Regions from separate parts of the Variovorax sp. MPBD4-3 genome, predicted to be linked through region 2. Evidence: predicted binding sites of a transcription regulator. Region 2 holds the regulator's gene; each other region holds the start of a gene.

Region 1 (4,073 bases), on a different contig from region 2:
TGGTCGCGGTGCTGTCGCGCATCGGCAAGGTCGCGGCGGCGGTGACGGCCACGGTGCTGCTGGAGCGCTTCGGCGTGCGGGCCATCGTGTTCACCGGCGTGGCGGGTGGATTGGCGCCGGGCGTGAAGGTGGGCGACGTGGTCGTGGCCACCGAACTGCTGCAGCACGACATGGACGCCTCGCCGCTTTTCCCGAAGCACGAGGTGCCGCTGATGGGCATGGCGCGCTTCGCGGCCGATGCTGCCATCGGCAACGCGCTGGCGGCCGTGGCGGCCGACGTGCTGCGCGACCCCGGGGCCTTGGTCGGCCAGCAGGCCGTGGATGAATTCAGCCTCCGGCAGCCCGGGGTGCATCGCGGCCTGCTGGTGAGCGGCGACCGCTTCGTCTCCACCACCGCGGAGAGCGAGGCCTTGCAGCGCGAGCTGCCCGATGCGCTCGCGGTCGAGATGGAAGGCGCTGCGATGGCGCAGGTGTGTCACGACTACGGCGTGCCGTTTGCCGCGATGCGCACGATTTCGGACCGCGCCGACGATGCCGCGCATGGCGACTTCGCGCGCTTCGTGGTGGAGGTGGCGAGCCGCTACAGCCTCGCGCTGGTGGGCGCGTGGCTGGCCACGCTGCCCGCGCAAGACGCGGGTAGTGGCGCGGCTACTTGAGCCAGCCGCGCCGGCGGAAGTACCACATCGGCACCAGCGCGCTGGCCGCCATCAGCACGATGGCATACGGATAGCCCATGGCCCAGTCGAGCTCCGGCATGAACTTGAAGTTCATGCCGTAGATGCTGGCGATCAGCGTGGGCGGCAGCAGCGCCACGCTGGCCACCGAGAAGATCTTGATGGTCTTGTTCTGGTTGATGTTGATGAAACCGACGGTCGCATCCATCAGGAAGTTGATCTTGTCGAACAGGAAGGCCGTGTGGTTGTCCAGCGACTCGATGTCGCGCAGGATCTGGCGCGCCTCTTCGAACTGCTCGGCGTTGAGCATCTTGCTGCGCATCATGAAGCTGACCGCGCGGCGCGTGTCCATCACGTTGCGGCGGATGCGGCCGTTCAAGTCTTCCTGCCGCGCGATGGCGCCGAGCACCTCGCCGGCCAGCTCGTCGCTCACGTTGCCCGAGAGCACCTTCTTGCCGGCCACTTCGAGCTCGTCGTAGATGTTCTCGAGCGTGTCGGCCGAATACTCGGCGTCGGCGTCGAACAGCTTGAGCATCACTTCCTTGGCGTCCTCGATCAGCCCCGGTGCGCGGCGCGCGCGCATGCGCAGCAGGCGGAACACGGGCACGTCCTCGTCGTGGATCGAGAACAGCACGCCGCGGCTGCGCAGGTCGGTGTTGTGCTGGTTCAGGATGAAAGCGACGCGCACGGTGCGCGGGTTCTCGTCGTCGTCGATCAGGAAGTCGGAGCGGATGTGCAGCTCGCCGTTGTCTTCCTCGTAGAAGCGGGCGGATTCCTCGATGTCCTCGTCCATCGCGTCTTCGGGGATGGACAGGCCGTAGTACTGCTTGATCCAGCGCTTCTCTTCGAGCGTGGGCGATTCGAGGTCGACCCAGATCGGCTGGAACTTGGAAAGCTCTTCGAGCGCCTCGATCTCTTCCTGGACGAGGCGGCCGTTGGCGAGCGTAAAGATGTTGAGCATTGGCTCACTCCCGGGGGTGACTGGACGATGGGCGAGGGAGGGGCGCTTTCAATTCCCGGGCCCGACGTGCGTGAGGAAAACGCGTCAGTGAAAGGGAGTTGAAAGCTGCCGAGACGGGGCGGTTTCCATGGGGAGAGTCTCCGGTTGCAGCGAGGCGCGATTATGTCACTGGCCACATGGCAGCAAGGTGGCTGGACTGGACGGGCATACAGTAAAGTCGTGCCCATGCAGACCGCTGCGCTCCCCGTTCTTTCCACCGCCCCGAAGACCCAGGCCGAGCGCCTGGCCGCCGCGCTGGCCACGCTCAACGACGCGCAGCGCGCGGCGGTCGAGCACGGGGTGGGAGCGGCCATCGCCGAGCGCGACGAGCGGCCGCTGCTCGTCATCGCCGGCGCAGGGTCGGGCAAGACCAGCACGCTGGCGCACCGCGTCGCGCACCTGATTGCCGGCGGGGTGGATCCGCAGCGCCTGCTGCTGCTGACCTTCTCGCGCCGCGCCGCGCAGGAAATGGGGCGGCGCGCCGGCCAGGTGCTGGCGAAGGTGCTGGGCCTGAAGTCGGAGGCGCCGCCCTCGCTGCCGTGGGCAGGCACCTTCCACGGCATCGGCGCGCGGCTGCTGCGCGAGTACGCCGCGCAGATCGGGCTGGACGAGAACTTCACCATCCACGACCGCGGCGACGCCGAAGACCTGATGGGGCTGGCGCGCCACGAGCTGGGCCTGTCTTCCACCGTCAACCGCTTTCCGCGCAAGGGCACCTGCCTGTCGATCTACTCGCGCTGCGTGAACACGCGCGCGCCGCTGGCCGAGGTGCTGCGGGAGTCGTTCCCGTGGTGCGGCGAATGGGAGGCCGAGCTGAAGAAGCTGTTCGGCGCCTACGTCGAGGCCAAGCAGCAGCAGAACGTGCTCGACTACGACGACCTGCTGCTCTACTGGGCCGGCATGGTCGCCGAGCCCGCGCTGGCCGCGCACGTCGGCGCGCGCTTCGACCATGTGCTGGTCGACGAGTACCAGGACACCAACCTGCTGCAGGCCTCGATCCTGCTGGCGCTTAAGCCCGACGGGCGCGGCGTGACGGTGGTGGGGGACGACGCGCAGTCGATCTATTCGTTCAGGGGCGCCACGGTGCGCAACATCCTCGACTTCCCGTCGCAGTTCACTCAGGACGCACGCGTGGTCACGCTGGAGCGCAACTACCGCTCGACGCAGCCGATCCTCGACGCCTCGAACCGCGTCATCGCGCAGGCGGCCGAGCGGCACGCCAAGACGCTCTGGACCGACAAGCCATCGGCCGGCAAGCCGCTGCTGGTGCTCGTGCCCGACGAGGCGGAGCAGGCGCGCTGGGTGGCCGACAAGGTGCTGGCGCACCGCGAGGGCGGGCTGGCGCTGAAGTCGCAGGCGGTGCTGTTTCGCACCTCGTCGCACAGCGCGGCGCTCGAGCTCGAGCTGGCGCGGCGCAACATCCCGTTCGTGAAGTTCGGCGGGCTCAAGTTTCTCGAGGCCTCGCATGTGAAGGACCTGCTCGCGGTGCTGCGTTTCGCGCAGAACCCGCGCGGCCGCATGGCGGGCTTTCGCGTGACGCAGCTGATCCCGGGCATCGGGCCCGTCACCGGCACGCGGCTGCTCGACGCGATGGACCAGGCCGCCGACCCGGTGGCGGCCGTGCGCGACTTCGTGCCGCCCTCCGCGGCGCGCGAGCAATGGGCCGATTTCGCCAAGGCCTACGAGGCGCTGCGCTCTCCTGCGCTCGCATGGCCAGCCGACGTGGAGGTGGCGATGGCCTGGTACCAGCCGCACCTGGAGCGGCTGTACGAGGACACCTCGGGCGTGCGGCGCGCCGACGTCGAGCAGCTTGCGCGGCTGGCCGCCGGCTACGCGTCGCGCGAACGCTTCCTGACCGAACTGACGCTCGATCCGCCCGAGGCCACCAGCGACCGCCCGGGTCCGCCGCTGCTCGACGAGGACTACCTGATCCTCTCGACCATCCATTCGGCCAAGGGGCAGGAGTGGAACTCGGTGCATGTGATCAACGTGGTCGACGGCTGCCTGCCGGCCGACGTGGCGCAGAGCGCGCAAGAGCTCGAAGAAGAACGCCGCCTGCTCTACGTGGCGATGACCCGGGCGCGCGACCACCTGCACCTGCTGGTGCCGCAGCGCTTCTACGTCACGCAGCAGTCGGCGCGCGGCGACCGGCATCTGTATGCCAACCGCACGCGCTTCATCGCCGATGCCGACCTCGCGGGCTTCGAGCAGCAGACCTGGCCGCCGCCACCTGAGCGGCCGCCGGCCGTGCCGCCGCCCGCTGCCGTGATCGACCTGCGAAACCGCATGCGCGCCGCCTGGCGCTGAGCCCGTCCGCTGGCCCTCACGGCGGCAGGGTTTCGGGGTCTTTCCTGCTGAAACATTTTTGATCGAAACGCCGCGGCGCCTGTCCCGCGCGC
Region 2 (4,073 bases):
CGACACAAAATCTAAGAACCGTCCGAGGACACCATGAGACTAATTTTGCTGGGCGCGCCCGGGGCGGGCAAAGGCACGCAAGCGGCCTTCATTTGCCAGAAGTACAGCATCCCCCAAATCTCGACCGGCGACATGCTGCGCGCCGCCGTCAAGGCCGGCACGCCGCTCGGGCTGCAGGCCAAGGCCATCATGGATGCAGGTGCACTGGTCAGCGACGACCTGATCATCAATCTCGTGAAGGAACGCATCGCCCAGGCCGATTGCGCCAGCGGCTTCCTGTTCGACGGCTTCCCCCGCACCATTCCGCAAGCCGACGCCATGAAGGCGGCGGGCGTCAAGCTCGACTACGTGCTCGAGATCGACGTGCCCTTCGGCGACATCATCGAGCGCATGAGCGGCCGCCGCTCGCACCCGGCTTCGGGCCGCACCTACCACGTCAAGTTCAACCCGCCCAAGGTGGAAGGCAAGGACGACGTCACCGGCGAAGACCTGATCCAGCGCGAGGACGACAAGGAAGAAACCGTGCGCAAGCGGCTCGACGTGTACAGCCAGCAGACGCGTCCGCTGGTCGACTACTACTCGGCCTGGGCCAAGACCGACCCGGCCGCCGCGCCGAAGTACCGCGCCATCAAGGGCGTGGGCACGGTCGATGAGATCACCCAGCGCGCACTCGCAGCGCTGAGCAGCTGATTGCCGGTCGCCCTCCGTCAGGGCGGCCACCACCTCACCCGAGCAAATCGAGCATCAGCGCGATGCGCGCCTTCACCGGCGTGAGCGTGCCCGCGTCCCGCAGGCGGTCATCGGCTGTCGGCAGGATGCGCCCGTTCATGCAGCGCGTCGCGCGAACCACCGCCACGCCCGCCTCCAGCGCCTTCAGCGCAGCCGCTTCGAGTGCGTGATGCAGCGTGCCGTTGCCGGTGGCGGCCAGCACCAGTCCACGGACCGGTTCGGCGCTGCCGGGCTGCAGCAGCGCCTCGACGACCGCACCGCTCGCGCCGGCATGGCTCATGACGATTTCCACACGAGGCCACTGGACGGCGGCCGCCTCGAAGATCTTCGAAGCCGGCAGCGCCCCGCCCTCGGGCCACGCCCTCACGCGGCGCACTTCACCTTCTTCCACATAGCCCACCACGCCTGCATCGCCTGATGCGAAGGCATCAAGCCTGTAGGTGTGAACTTTCTGCACGTCGGCGCCACTGTGCATCGCGCCGGCGCACACCACGGTCACCCCCTTCGCACCCGCTGCCAGAGCCACGCCGATGGCATCGCGCACGTTCTGCGGACCATCGGGCGACAGCGCGCTCGCCGGGCGCATGGCGCAGGTCAGCACCACAGGCTTCGCGCACGCCAGTACGGAATGCAGGAAGAAGGCCGTCTCCTCCAGCGTGTCGGTGCCGTGCGTGATCACCACGCCCGCCACGTCGGGCTCGGCCAGCCAGTGCGCGCAGCGCTGCGCGAGCTTTTGCCATGTCTCGAGGGACATGTCCTTGCTGTCCAGTTGCGCGACCTGCTCCGCCACCAGCGTCACGCCCTGGGGCGCCTCGATGCCGCCCAGAAGGTCCGCCACGCCCACCTGCCCCGCCGTGTAGCCGATGTTGTCGCCGCTGCTGGCGGCCTTGCCGGCGATGGTGCCGCCGGTACCCAGCACGACCACGCGGCGCAGTTCAGGCGAAGGGAAATCAGGCATGGCTTGTCAACTCTTTAAAACTGGTTAAAAATACAGGTACTGGATATCTAGCCAGTGCCGCAAGGAACCACATATGCAGTTCGCCGTGAAGCTTACAGCCCGCCAGCAGCAGATCCTGGACTTGATCCAGAGCGCCATCGCCCGAACCGGCGCGCCACCCACGCGCGCCGAAATCGCCAATGAACTCGGGTTCAAGTCGGCCAACGCGGCCGAAGAGCACCTGCAGGCACTGGCCCGCAAGGGTGTCATCGAACTCGTCAGCGGCACCTCGCGAGGCATCCGCCTCAAGGGCGACGCCCTGCGCTCGCTGAACGAAACGCGCCACCGCGAAGGCGGGCAGTTCTCGCTCTCGCTGCCCGGCATGGCGCAACTGGCACTGCCGCTCATCGGCCGCGTCGCCGCGGGCTCGCCCATCCTGGCGCAAGAGCACGTCGACCAGACCTACTACGTCGAGAACACACTGTTCCAGCGCCAGCCCGACTACCTGCTCAAGGTGCGCGGCATGTCCATGCGCGACGCCGGCATCATGGACGGCGACCTGCTCGCCGTGCAGGCCACCAAGGAAGCGCGCAACGGCCAGATCGTGGTGGCGCGCCTGGGCGACGAGGTCACCGTCAAGCGCCTGAAACGCAACAAGCAGGTCATCGAGCTGCACGCCGAGAACCCCGACTACCCGACCATCATCGTCCAGCCCGGCGAGCCCTTCGAGATCGAAGGCCTCGCCGTGGGCCTCATCCGCAACACCATGCTGATGTAGGCCTGCTGGCGGCAGCACTCACCCGGCCGCGACAGGTGGCGGGCGTATGGCGCGAAGTCGCCATCACCCTGTCGCGGCCGATTCAAGAAATCCTGCCTGTGTTCAACCTCATACTTTTTTGGAGTTCACATGGGAATCGCCCTCCTCGCCATCGCTGATTTCTGGATGCCGCTGCAATCGCTCGCCAACCGTTTGATTCCGGCACGCCGCCCCCATCGCCACACCCCGCTCGACCACAGCGAGAGTTCCGCCGGCCTGCGCTATGTCGCGGTGCGTCCGTCTTGCGGCGCGACGCCACCGGCGGCCGCAGCCACCGCGCCGGCGCGCCCGTTGCGCGTGGTGCGTGTGGTCGACGGAAAGGGCCAGCAGCGCAGCAACCGTGTCGTGATCTCCGGCCGCATGGACGACGTGTGCGCGGAGCTCGACCGTCTGGCGGCCCTCGAAGCGGCCGAAGCCATGGTCACCGCGCCCCGCTCCACACGCCTGCACTGAGGCGCGGCCCCCTGGGAGAGCCCGTCGGCAGTGGGTATCCAAACGTTCGGGGGTGCGACATCCCAATGCTGCGAGGCACAATGGCACGCCATGAATATTGTGATCCTCGACGACTATCAGGACGCCGTGCGCAAATTGCGCTGCGCCGCCAAGCTGGACGCGTACGCAGCCAAGGTCTACACCAACACGGTCAAGGGCATCGGGCAACTCTCGGTTCGCCTCAAGGACGCCGACGTGATCGTGCTGATTCGCGAGCGCACACAGATCTCCCGGCAGCTCATCGAGAAGCTGCCCAAGCTCAAGCTCATTTCGCAAACGGGTCGCGTCGCGGGCCACATCGACGTGGCGGCCTGCACCGAGCGCGGCATCGCCGTGGCGGAAGGCTCCGGCTCCCCCCAGGCACCTGCCGAGCTCACCTGGGCGCTCATCATGGCCGCCATGCGCCGGCTGCCGCAATACATCAGCAACCTCAAGCACGGGGCGTGGCAGCAATCGGGCCTCAAGTCGGCCTCGATGCCGCCCAACTTCGGGCTGGGCTCGGTGCTCAAGGGCAAGACGCTCTGCATCTGGGGCTACGGCCGCATCGGCCAGCTGGTCGCGCGCTACGGGCAGGCCTTCGGCATGCAGGTCGTGATCTGGGGGCGTGAAGCCAGCTGCGCCAAGGCCCGCTCCGACGGCTTCCAGGTGGCGCAGAACCGCCAGGAGTTCTTCGCAGCCGCCGACGTGCTGTCGGTCCACCTGCGGCTCAACGACGAAACCAACGGTCTCATCACGCTCGAGGATCTCTCGCGCATGAAGCCGACGGCGCTGTTCGTCAACACCTCGCGTGCCGAGCTGGTCGAGGCCGACGCGCTGCTCGCGGCGCTCAACCGTGGCCGCCCCGGGCTGGCCGCCATCGACGTGTTCGAGAGCGAGCCGCCGCTGCAGGGCCACGCACTGCTGCGGCTGGAGAACTGCATCTGCACACCGCACATCGGCTACGTCGAGCAGGAGAGCTACGAGAGCTACTTCGGCCAGGCCTTCGACAACGTCGTGAGCTACATCAACGGCAATCCCACGAACATCGTGAATCCCGGCGCGCTGCAGGTTCGCCGGTGAGCCGGCCCGCGCCCAAGGGTGCGCTCTGGGCGCTGCTGG
Region 3 (4,073 bases), on a different contig from region 2:
GCGGCTTGCGCAGCGGCACCGGCAGCGCATGCACCTTGGCGGGCTGGCGCCTGCTTTCCTGCTTGTCGCTCAGCTCAGGCATAGAACCCCTGCAGGTACCAGCGCACCTCGCCCGAAGAAAAGCGCGCAGCGGGCCGCTCGCGAAAGATCCACACCAGCCCGGCTTCGGGGCTTTCCGCGACGTAGTAGTCGCGCATGGCGGGCTGGCCGCCCTCTTCCTTGTCGCCCCACCAGCCTGCCTCTACGCGTTGCGGCCCGACCAGCCTGCTCAGCGTGCCGCGATAGCACGGGCGCTCGCCGTCCATCTCGAGCCGCAGCGGCTCGGGCAGCAGCCACGGCGGATAGATGGCATCGGGCTGCGAGGCGGCGGCCTGCGCCTGCCTGCGCGCCTTGTCGGGCGGGGCTTTGTCCTTGTGCAGCGCGGGCCGCCACGCCTGCTTGCGCTCCGGCCGGTGGTCGGCCTGTGCCGAGGGCACCAGCACCTGCGACGGGCCGAGCCGCACGCTGAGGCGCTCGACCATCTCGTGCAGCCTGTCGCCCTTGCGGTTGTCCTCGGGCAGGAAGCTGGTGCTGGCGCCGGCCCACGGATCGGTCTCCAGCGTGCGCAGCCGCAGCCAGCTCGCGGGCGCCGAGAGCGTGGTGAGCGCGAGTTTTTCGGACATCAGCCGGCGCAGGTGCGCCATGTCCTGCGTGGGCTCGGCCGTGCGCACGGTGACCTGCTGGTGCGGCGGCAGGTTCACGCCGTTGAAGCGCTTGAGGTCGAGCGTCCATTGCAGCTCGAGCGCGCGCGCGCCGCGCTGGCGGGCACGCAGCCACAGCTGCAGCGAGGCCAGCAGCCGGTTGGCCGACCACATGAGTTCGGGCGCGGTTTCGGCCAGCGCGGGCAGTTCGAGCTTCTGCTCGAACACGTCGGGCAGCGTGAGCCAGGCATGGCTTTCGGGGCGCAGGCCCCAGGCGGCATCGAGCGCATCGCGCAGCTCGGCACCGAAGCGCCGCGTGAGCCCGCCGCGCGGCAGCGCAGCCACGTCGCCCCAGGTGCGGCAACCGAGGCGCGCGAGCAGGTCGAGGTGCGCGCGCGCCGCGCTCAGGGTGTCGAGCGGCAGGCCGGCGGGCACGTCTTGCGGCCGCTTCTCTTCGCGCGTGAACAGCCGCAGCCGCGCCAGCGCGATGAGGCTGGTGGCGCCCTGCGTACCCAGCATGCGCGCGTCGGGCGCGGGGTTGTCGGCCAGCAGCAGGCGCATCAGCTGCAGCCGGCCGCCCCAGAGGCGTTCACAGGCCGAGACCTCGAGCATCAGCGCTTCGTCCTGCCAGGCGACGTGGGGCGTGTAGCGCAGCGCCCACCAGCCGATAGCCTCGGGCGTGGGCAGGACCGGGCCCTCGGGCGTGCCGGCGTCGTCAAGTAGCCACCGCAAGGCGATCCAGTGCACCTGGGCCTCCTTTCCACGCGTCGATGCGCACCACCTTGGCGGAGGTTGCCGTCTCGCCGGCTTCCACCACGGTGCCTTGCTGCTGCAGCCGCAGCTTGCGGCGCACCCGGGCGGCGGCCAGCAGCGCGGCCATGCGCTCGTTGCGCGCAGGCAGCATGACCGGCGAGGCCAGCGGCGGCCCGCGGCGCTTGAGGATGTGCAGCGCGATCTGCGAAGCATCGGCCTCGCAGCGGTCGGTGCGAAGGCGCAGCCGCGCGGGCGAAGCCGACAACGCGACCGAGTCGGGCCGGCACACGAACAGCAGCAGTTCATGCTGCGCCGCCGCCAGTTGCAGCCGCCGCAGTTCGGCCACCCGCGCCTGCGGCAGCCACGCCACCACGGCCGCCACGTCGGCGCAGCGCAGCGCCTGCTCGCAGGCCCACAGCCGCGCGGCCGGTGCCTCGCTGCGCACCCACATCAGCGCTTCCACCGGCAGCCCCTGCGCCGCGAGCGACGGCCCGCAGGGCTCGAAGGGCGGGCCGACCAGCACCACCGGCCCGCCGCGCGCCTGCACCGCCTGCGCCAGCGCCGGCAGCAGCAGCCGCCAGACATGGGCTTCGGGCGCGGCCTGCAGCAGTTCCGTCATCGCGCCGACCGGCCATCCGCCGCCCGGCAACTCCGCGTCGAGCGCGGCATGGCCGGTCGCGACGACCTGGGCGTCGGCCAGGCCGAGTTCGTCGGCATGCCAGACGCCGCGGCCCGCGGCAGCGGAAAAGGAATCGAGGAAAGGAAGGCCCATGGCGAAGACTGTTAACTGTATTTTTATACAGTATTCCATGGGCTGCGGGAAAAAAGCTGTTTTTCTTCGTCACGGGGATTTTCATATTCCCGGTGTTCATGCGAAGGCGCCCAGAAGTCGTTTGAGCCGGGGCTGCCGCTTCGCTCCAATGGAGCCGTCCAACAGGAGCACCGCATGACCACCCCCAGCACAGCCGTCACAGCCGTCACCGCAGGCCTGAACTACCTCCAGCCGTCCGCCCTGCGCCCCGTCAGCTACACCTTCCAGCCGCCGCCCGACACGCCCTGGGAAAGCGGCAGCTACGAACTGCGCCCCATGCCCATCGCGGATGCGCGCGCAGCCGCGGCGCCACCCGACATCGAGCGCGAAGGCTTCGTGCTGCGCGACGCGCCCACGGCCGTGCGCGACTTCCTCGACGACGCGGAGGTCACGGCCATCTACCACCGCGAGGTGGCCGAACTGGCACTGGCCGTCACGGGCGGCTCGCGTGCCCATGTCTTCGACCACCTGGTGCGCAGGCGCGAAGCCGACCGCGCCGCCCTGAGCTTCGGCCGCCGCGCGACCGACGGCCGGGCCGCCGCCAACGGCCGCATCCACAACGACTACACCGAGGAATCTGGCCGTCGCCGGCTGTCCCTGGTGCTGCCCGACCCCGAGGAAGCCGCGGCCGTGCGGCGCTATTGCATCGTCAATGTCTGGCGTTCGATAAGGGGGCCGGTGCTCGACACGCCGCTCGCCGTGTGCGATGCCCGCTCGGTGATGGCCCGGGACCTGGTCGACGCCGAAGTGCGCTATCCGCGCCGCACCGGCGAGATCTACCTCGCGACGCATTCGCCCTCGCACCGCTGGTCTTATTTTTCCGCGATGGACCGGCACGAGGCGCTGGTGTTCAAGCAGTACGACTCGCAGCTCAGCGGCGTCTCTCGCTACACGCCGCATGCCGCCTTCGACCACCCCGAGGCGCCCGCCGACGCGCCGCTGCGCGAGAGCATCGAGGCCCGCTGCCTAGTGGTGTTCGAATGAACACGCTCGACTTCTGGTTCGACTTCGGCAGCAACTACAGCTACCTCAGCGTGATGCGCGTGGAGCAGGAGGCGGCCGCGCACGGCATCGGCATCCGCTGGCAGCCCTTCCTGCTGGGGCCGATCTTCCGATCTTTCGGCTGGGAGACGTCGCCCTTCGTTTTGCAGAAGGAGAAAGGCGACTACACGTGGAAGGACATGGCCCGCCAGTGCCGCAAGCATGGCCTGCCGTGGCGGCAGCCGACGCGCTTTCCGCGCCCGGCCGTGCTGCCGCTGCGCATTGCGCTGGTGGGTGCCGCGCAGCCGTGGATGGGCGAGTTCTGCCGCCGCACGATGACGATGAACTTCGCCGAAGACCGCGACATCGATTCGCCGCAGGCCATGCGCGACCTGCTCGCCGGACTGGGTCTGCCGGCGCACCGCATCCTTGAAGAAGCGCTGTGCGACGCCAACAAGCTGCGGCTGCGGCGCCAGACCGAGACGGCCGCGGACAAAGGCATCTTCGGCGCACCGACCTTCTTTGCCGGCAGCGAGATGTTCTGGGGCAACGACCGCCTCGACGAGGCGATCGCATGTTGCAAGGCGATGCCCTCAGTGCCCTGACGACTGCCGCGCCTCGTCCATCAGCCATTCGGCCACGTGGCGCACGTCTTCGCGCGGTGCCTCGTCGGCGTGGATCAGCCAGTAGGCATGGCCTGAAGGCTGCGCCGGCGCGGGTGCGGCCACGCGCACCAGCCGCCGGTCGTCGAGCAACGGCTGGATCAGTTCCAGCCGCCCCAGCGCCACGCCCTGGCCGGCCAGCGCCGCCTGGATCAACTGGTCGTACTGGTTGAAATGGAGCACGGC
Region 4 (4,073 bases), on a different contig from region 2:
ACGGCTTCGGGCGAGCGGTCGACGCCCGTCACGGCGTGGCCGCGCCCGGCGAACCAGCGCATGTGCCGCCCGGATCCGCAGGCCACGTCGAGCACGCTGGCGCGGGGCGCGAGCAGGTGCGACCAGCGGACGATCCATTCGGAAGGCGCGCCCGAGCCGTGCGCGGTGGCTGCATCTCTCATGGCGGATCAAGAAACGGGGTCAGAAACAGGACCAGATCTGGTCCACCAGCGTCACCAGGAACTCCGGATGCACGTACATGGCGAACACGCCGCCCAGCACCGCCAGCGCGGCGGCGAGCCAGCCGGCGTGCACGATGTGGTGGCGCATCCGTGGTGTCATGGCGCTCTTTATACGCAATCAGCCCGCCGCGCCCAACGGCCGGGGCGCCCGGGCGATGGCGCTTTCCTTCACCGGCAGGTTGATCAGCGCCGCGAACACGCCCAGCGCAATGGCGATGTACCAGACGATGTCGTAGCTGCCCGTGGTGTCGTACAGGTAGCCGCCCAGCCATACGCCCAGGAAAGAGCCGACCTGGTGGCTCAGGAACACGAAGCCGCTGAGCATCGACAGGTGCGCCACCCCGAAGATGCCCGCCACGATGGCGTTGGTCGCGGGCACGGTGGAAAGCCACAGGAAGCCCATGGCCGCCGAGAACACATACACGCTCATCGGCGAAATGGGCGCCAGCAGGAACAGCGCGATCGACACCGCCCGCGCGAAATAGATCGCCGCCAGTATCTTGCGCTTGGCCAGCGTCTGGCCCAGCAGGCCGACCGTGTAGGTGCCGAACACGTTGAACAGCCCGATCAGCGCCAGCGCATAGCCGGCCACGTCGGCCGGCAGGCTCTTGTCGCGCAGGTAGGTCGGCATGTGGATGCCGATGAACGCCAGCTGGAAGCCGCAGACGAAGTACCCCGCCATCAGCAGCCCGAAGCTGGGGTAGCGGAAGGCTTCGCCCACGGCCTGCAGCACCGACTGGTCGCGGTGGCCGGCCAGGGCTTCGGTCCTGGGCTCGCGCAGGCCGAAGGCCAGGGGGACGATGACCAGCACCAGCACCGCCACCACGGCCAGCGCCGTCTGCCAGCCCAGGTGGCCGATCAGCCAGCCTTCGACGGGCGCCATCAGGAACTGCCCGAACGAGCCGGCCGCCGCCGCCACGCCCATGGCCCAGGAGCGCCGCTCGGCCGGGATCTGCCGGCCGATCACGCCGTAGATCACCGCGTAGGTCGAGCCCGCCTGCGCGGCGCCGATCAGCACGCCGGCGCTCAGTGTGAACAGCAGCGGCGTCGGCGAATGCGCCATGCCGAACAGCCCCAGTGCATAGAACACAGAGCCGCCGATCAGTACCCGGAACGCGCCGAAGCGGTCGGCCAGCATGCCCGCGAACACGCCGAAGATGCCCCACGACAGGTTCTGCACGGCAAGCGCGAACGAGAAGGTCTGTCGGCTCCAGTCCTGCGCCTGCGTGATGGGCTGCAGCCACAGGCCGAAGCCGTGGCGGATGCCCATGGAGAGCGTGACGATCATCGCCCCGCAGAAGAGGACTTGCTTGATCGAAAGAGTGCGGGCTGGCGTTTGCATGATGGCGTCGAATGTAGCGACATGGCTGCTTCGGCAGGCGGCCCGGCGGCCAAAGCCATTGATGATTTATAGGCGCCGTTTCAATGCGCGCCGGGCATCAAAGCGCCTCCTGTATGGGTATCCAGTTGTTTGGCGGCGACTGACTACAATCCGCCCCCATGGCGACTCCCCCCAAGACTCCCCCCAATTCTTCGTCCGCGTCCTCCGGCTACTCGGAAGGCTCCATCCGCGTGCTCAAGGGCCTGGAGCCCGTCAAGCAGCGCCCGGGCATGTACACCCGCACCGACAACCCGCTGCACATCATTCAGGAAGTGATCGACAACGCCGCCGACGAGGCGCTCGCGGGCTACGGCAAGAAGATCAAGGTCACGCTGCATGCAGACGGCTCGGTCAGCATCGAGGACGACGGCCGCGGCATTCCCTTCGGCCTGCACCCCGAGGAAAAAGCGCCCGTGGTCGAGCTGGTCTACACCCGGCTGCATGCCGGCGGCAAGTTCGACAAGGGCTCGGGCGGCGCCTACAGCTTCTCGGGCGGCCTGCACGGCGTGGGCGTGTCGGTGACCAACGCGCTGTCGAAGCGGCTCGAGGTGTCGACCCACCGCGAGGGTTCGGTGGCGAAGCTGGCCTTCAGCGGCGGCGACGTGATCGAGCAACTCGAGGTGCGCAAGCTCGAGGCCGGCGAGCGCAAGCAGGGCACCACTGTGCGCGCATGGCCCGACGCCAAGTACTTCGAGACCTCCGCGCTGCCCATGGGCGAACTCACGCACCTGCTGCGCAGCAAGGCCGTGCTGATGCCCGGCGTGAGCGTCACGCTCACGAACGAAAAGACCAAGGAAAGCCAGCAGTGGCTCTACAAGGGCGGCCTGAGCGACTACCTGATGCAGACGCTCAACGGCGACCCCGTCATTCCGCTGTTCGAAGGCGGCGGCCATGCCGACAAGAACGCCGACAACTTCGCCGAAGGCGAGGGCGCCGACTGGTGCGTTGCCTTCACCGAAGACGGCCAGCCGGTGCGCGAGAGCTACGTCAACCTGATTCCCACCAGCGCCGGCGGCACGCATGAAAGCGGCCTGCGCGACGGGCTGTTCACCGCTGTGAAGGGCTTCATCGAGCTGCACTCGCTGCTGCCCAAGGGCGTGAAGCTGCTGCCAGAAGACGTGTTCGCGCGCGCCTCGTACGTGCTCAGCGCCAAGGTGCTCGACCCGCAGTTCCAGGGCCAGATCAAGGAGCGACTGAACTCGCGCGACGCGGTGCGCCTGGTGTCGAGCTTCGTGCGGCCCGCGCTCGAACTGTGGCTCAACCAGCACGTCGACTACGGCAAGAAGCTGGCCGAGTTGGCCATCAAGGCCGCGCAGACGCGCCAGCGCGCCGGCCAGAAGGTCGAGAAGCGCAAGGGCTCCGGCGTGGCCGTGCTGCCCGGCAAGCTGACCGACTGCGAGAGCAAGGACATCAGCCACAACGAGGTCTTCCTGGTCGAGGGCGACTCCGCCGGCGGCAGCGCCAAGATGGGCCGCGACAAGGAAAGCCAGGCCATCCTGCCGCTGCGCGGCAAGGTGCTCAACACCTGGGAAGTGGAGCGCGACCGCCTCTTCGCGAACACCGAAATCCACGACATCTCGGTGGCCGTGGGCGTCGACCCCCACGGCCCCAACGACACGCCCGACATGAGCGGCCTGCGCTACGGAAAGATCTGCATCCTGAGCGATGCCGACGTGGACGGCTCGCACATCCAGGTGCTGCTGCTCACGCTGTTCTTCCGCCATTTCCCCAAGCTCATCGAAGCCGGCCACGTGTATGTCGCAAAACCGCCATTGTTCCGGGTGGATGCCCCCGCGCGCGGCAAGAAGCCGGCCTCCAAGGTCTACGCGCTGGACGAGGGCGAACTGACCGCCACGCTCGACAAACTGCGCAAGGACGGCGTGCGCGAAGGCGCCTGGAGCATCAGCCGCTTCAAGGGCCTGGGTGAAATGAGCGCGGAACAATTGTGGGAAACCACGCTCAATCCAGACACCCGCCGCCTGATGCAGGTCCAATTGGGCCGTTTCGACTTCACGTCCACCCAGGGCGAGATCACCAAGCTGATGGGCAAGGGCGAAGCGGCGGCGCGGCGCGAGCTCATGGAACTGCGCGCCGACGACGTCGATATCGACGTCTGATTCCGACCGGAATATTCCTCAAGACAGGGCATGGACAGTCACAAGATCATTTGTGGTTCGCTGGCGGGGGCTTGCGCTTCTGGCGCAATCCTGATGCTGGTGCGCGCCTATCCGGACGTCACGCCGCCGGACCTGTTCTTTGCCGGCCTCGTCCTGTTGCTGGCGTTCCTATTCGTCTGGATGGGGTGGTGGGATGACGCGGTCAATGACAACGCCGAGCCCAGCCGAATCGAACGGATCGCCGCTGCCACGTGGCTCTGGACGCGCCGTATCCTTTGCTGGAGCGCCGCGCTGGTCTTCTTGGGCCTGGCCGTGTCGATGATCTTCACCGGC

The links. Region 2 encodes LexA, which represses DNA repair genes until DNA is damaged. Its sites were predicted from a motif close to ACTGTATNNNNATACAGT; they were not measured.
Region 1: AC1RVW_RS16465 (ATP-dependent helicase) is a predicted target of LexA. The motif match lies at 1,831-1,848, and genes of this name have one in related genera.
Region 3: imuA (translesion DNA synthesis-associated protein ImuA) is a predicted target of LexA. The motif match lies at 2,220-2,237, and genes of this name have one in related genera.
Region 4: AC1RVW_RS10400 (DNA topoisomerase IV subunit B) is a predicted target of LexA. The motif match lies at 1,693-1,710, and genes of this name have one in related genera.

The regions. Positions count from the first base shown of each region.
Region 1 is NZ_JBXASW010000025.1:59,497-63,569, forward strand. It holds gene AC1RVW_RS16455 (5'-methylthioadenosine/adenosylhomocysteine nucleosidase) at 1-656, shown strand, start outside; gene corA (magnesium/cobalt transporter CorA) at 649-1,635, opposite strand; gene AC1RVW_RS16465 (ATP-dependent helicase) at 1,861-3,981, shown strand.
Region 2 is NZ_JBXASW010000010.1:19,636-23,708, forward strand. It holds gene adk (adenylate kinase) at 34-690, shown strand; gene AC1RVW_RS08355 (asparaginase) at 725-1,687, opposite strand; gene lexA (transcriptional repressor LexA) at 1,761-2,444, shown strand; gene AC1RVW_RS08365 (hypothetical protein) at 2,574-2,936, shown strand; gene AC1RVW_RS08370 (D-2-hydroxyacid dehydrogenase family protein) at 3,027-4,034, shown strand; gene AC1RVW_RS08375 (MFS transporter) at 4,031-4,073, shown strand, end outside.
Region 3 is NZ_JBXASW010000017.1:39,664-43,736, reverse strand. It holds gene AC1RVW_RS13020 (error-prone DNA polymerase) at 1-82, opposite strand, end outside; gene AC1RVW_RS13015 (Y-family DNA polymerase) at 75-1,427, opposite strand; gene imuA (translesion DNA synthesis-associated protein ImuA) at 1,396-2,205, opposite strand; gene AC1RVW_RS13005 (CmcJ/NvfI family oxidoreductase) at 2,380-3,228, shown strand; gene AC1RVW_RS13000 (2-hydroxychromene-2-carboxylate isomerase) at 3,225-3,830, shown strand; gene AC1RVW_RS12995 (LysR substrate-binding domain-containing protein) at 3,819-4,073, opposite strand, start outside.
Region 4 is NZ_JBXASW010000013.1:5,074-9,146, reverse strand. It holds gene AC1RVW_RS10415 (class I SAM-dependent methyltransferase) at 1-182, opposite strand, end outside; gene AC1RVW_RS10410 (hypothetical protein) at 202-342, opposite strand; gene AC1RVW_RS10405 (MFS transporter) at 361-1,584, opposite strand; gene AC1RVW_RS10400 (DNA topoisomerase IV subunit B) at 1,743-3,740, shown strand; gene AC1RVW_RS10395 (hypothetical protein) at 3,771-4,073, shown strand, end outside.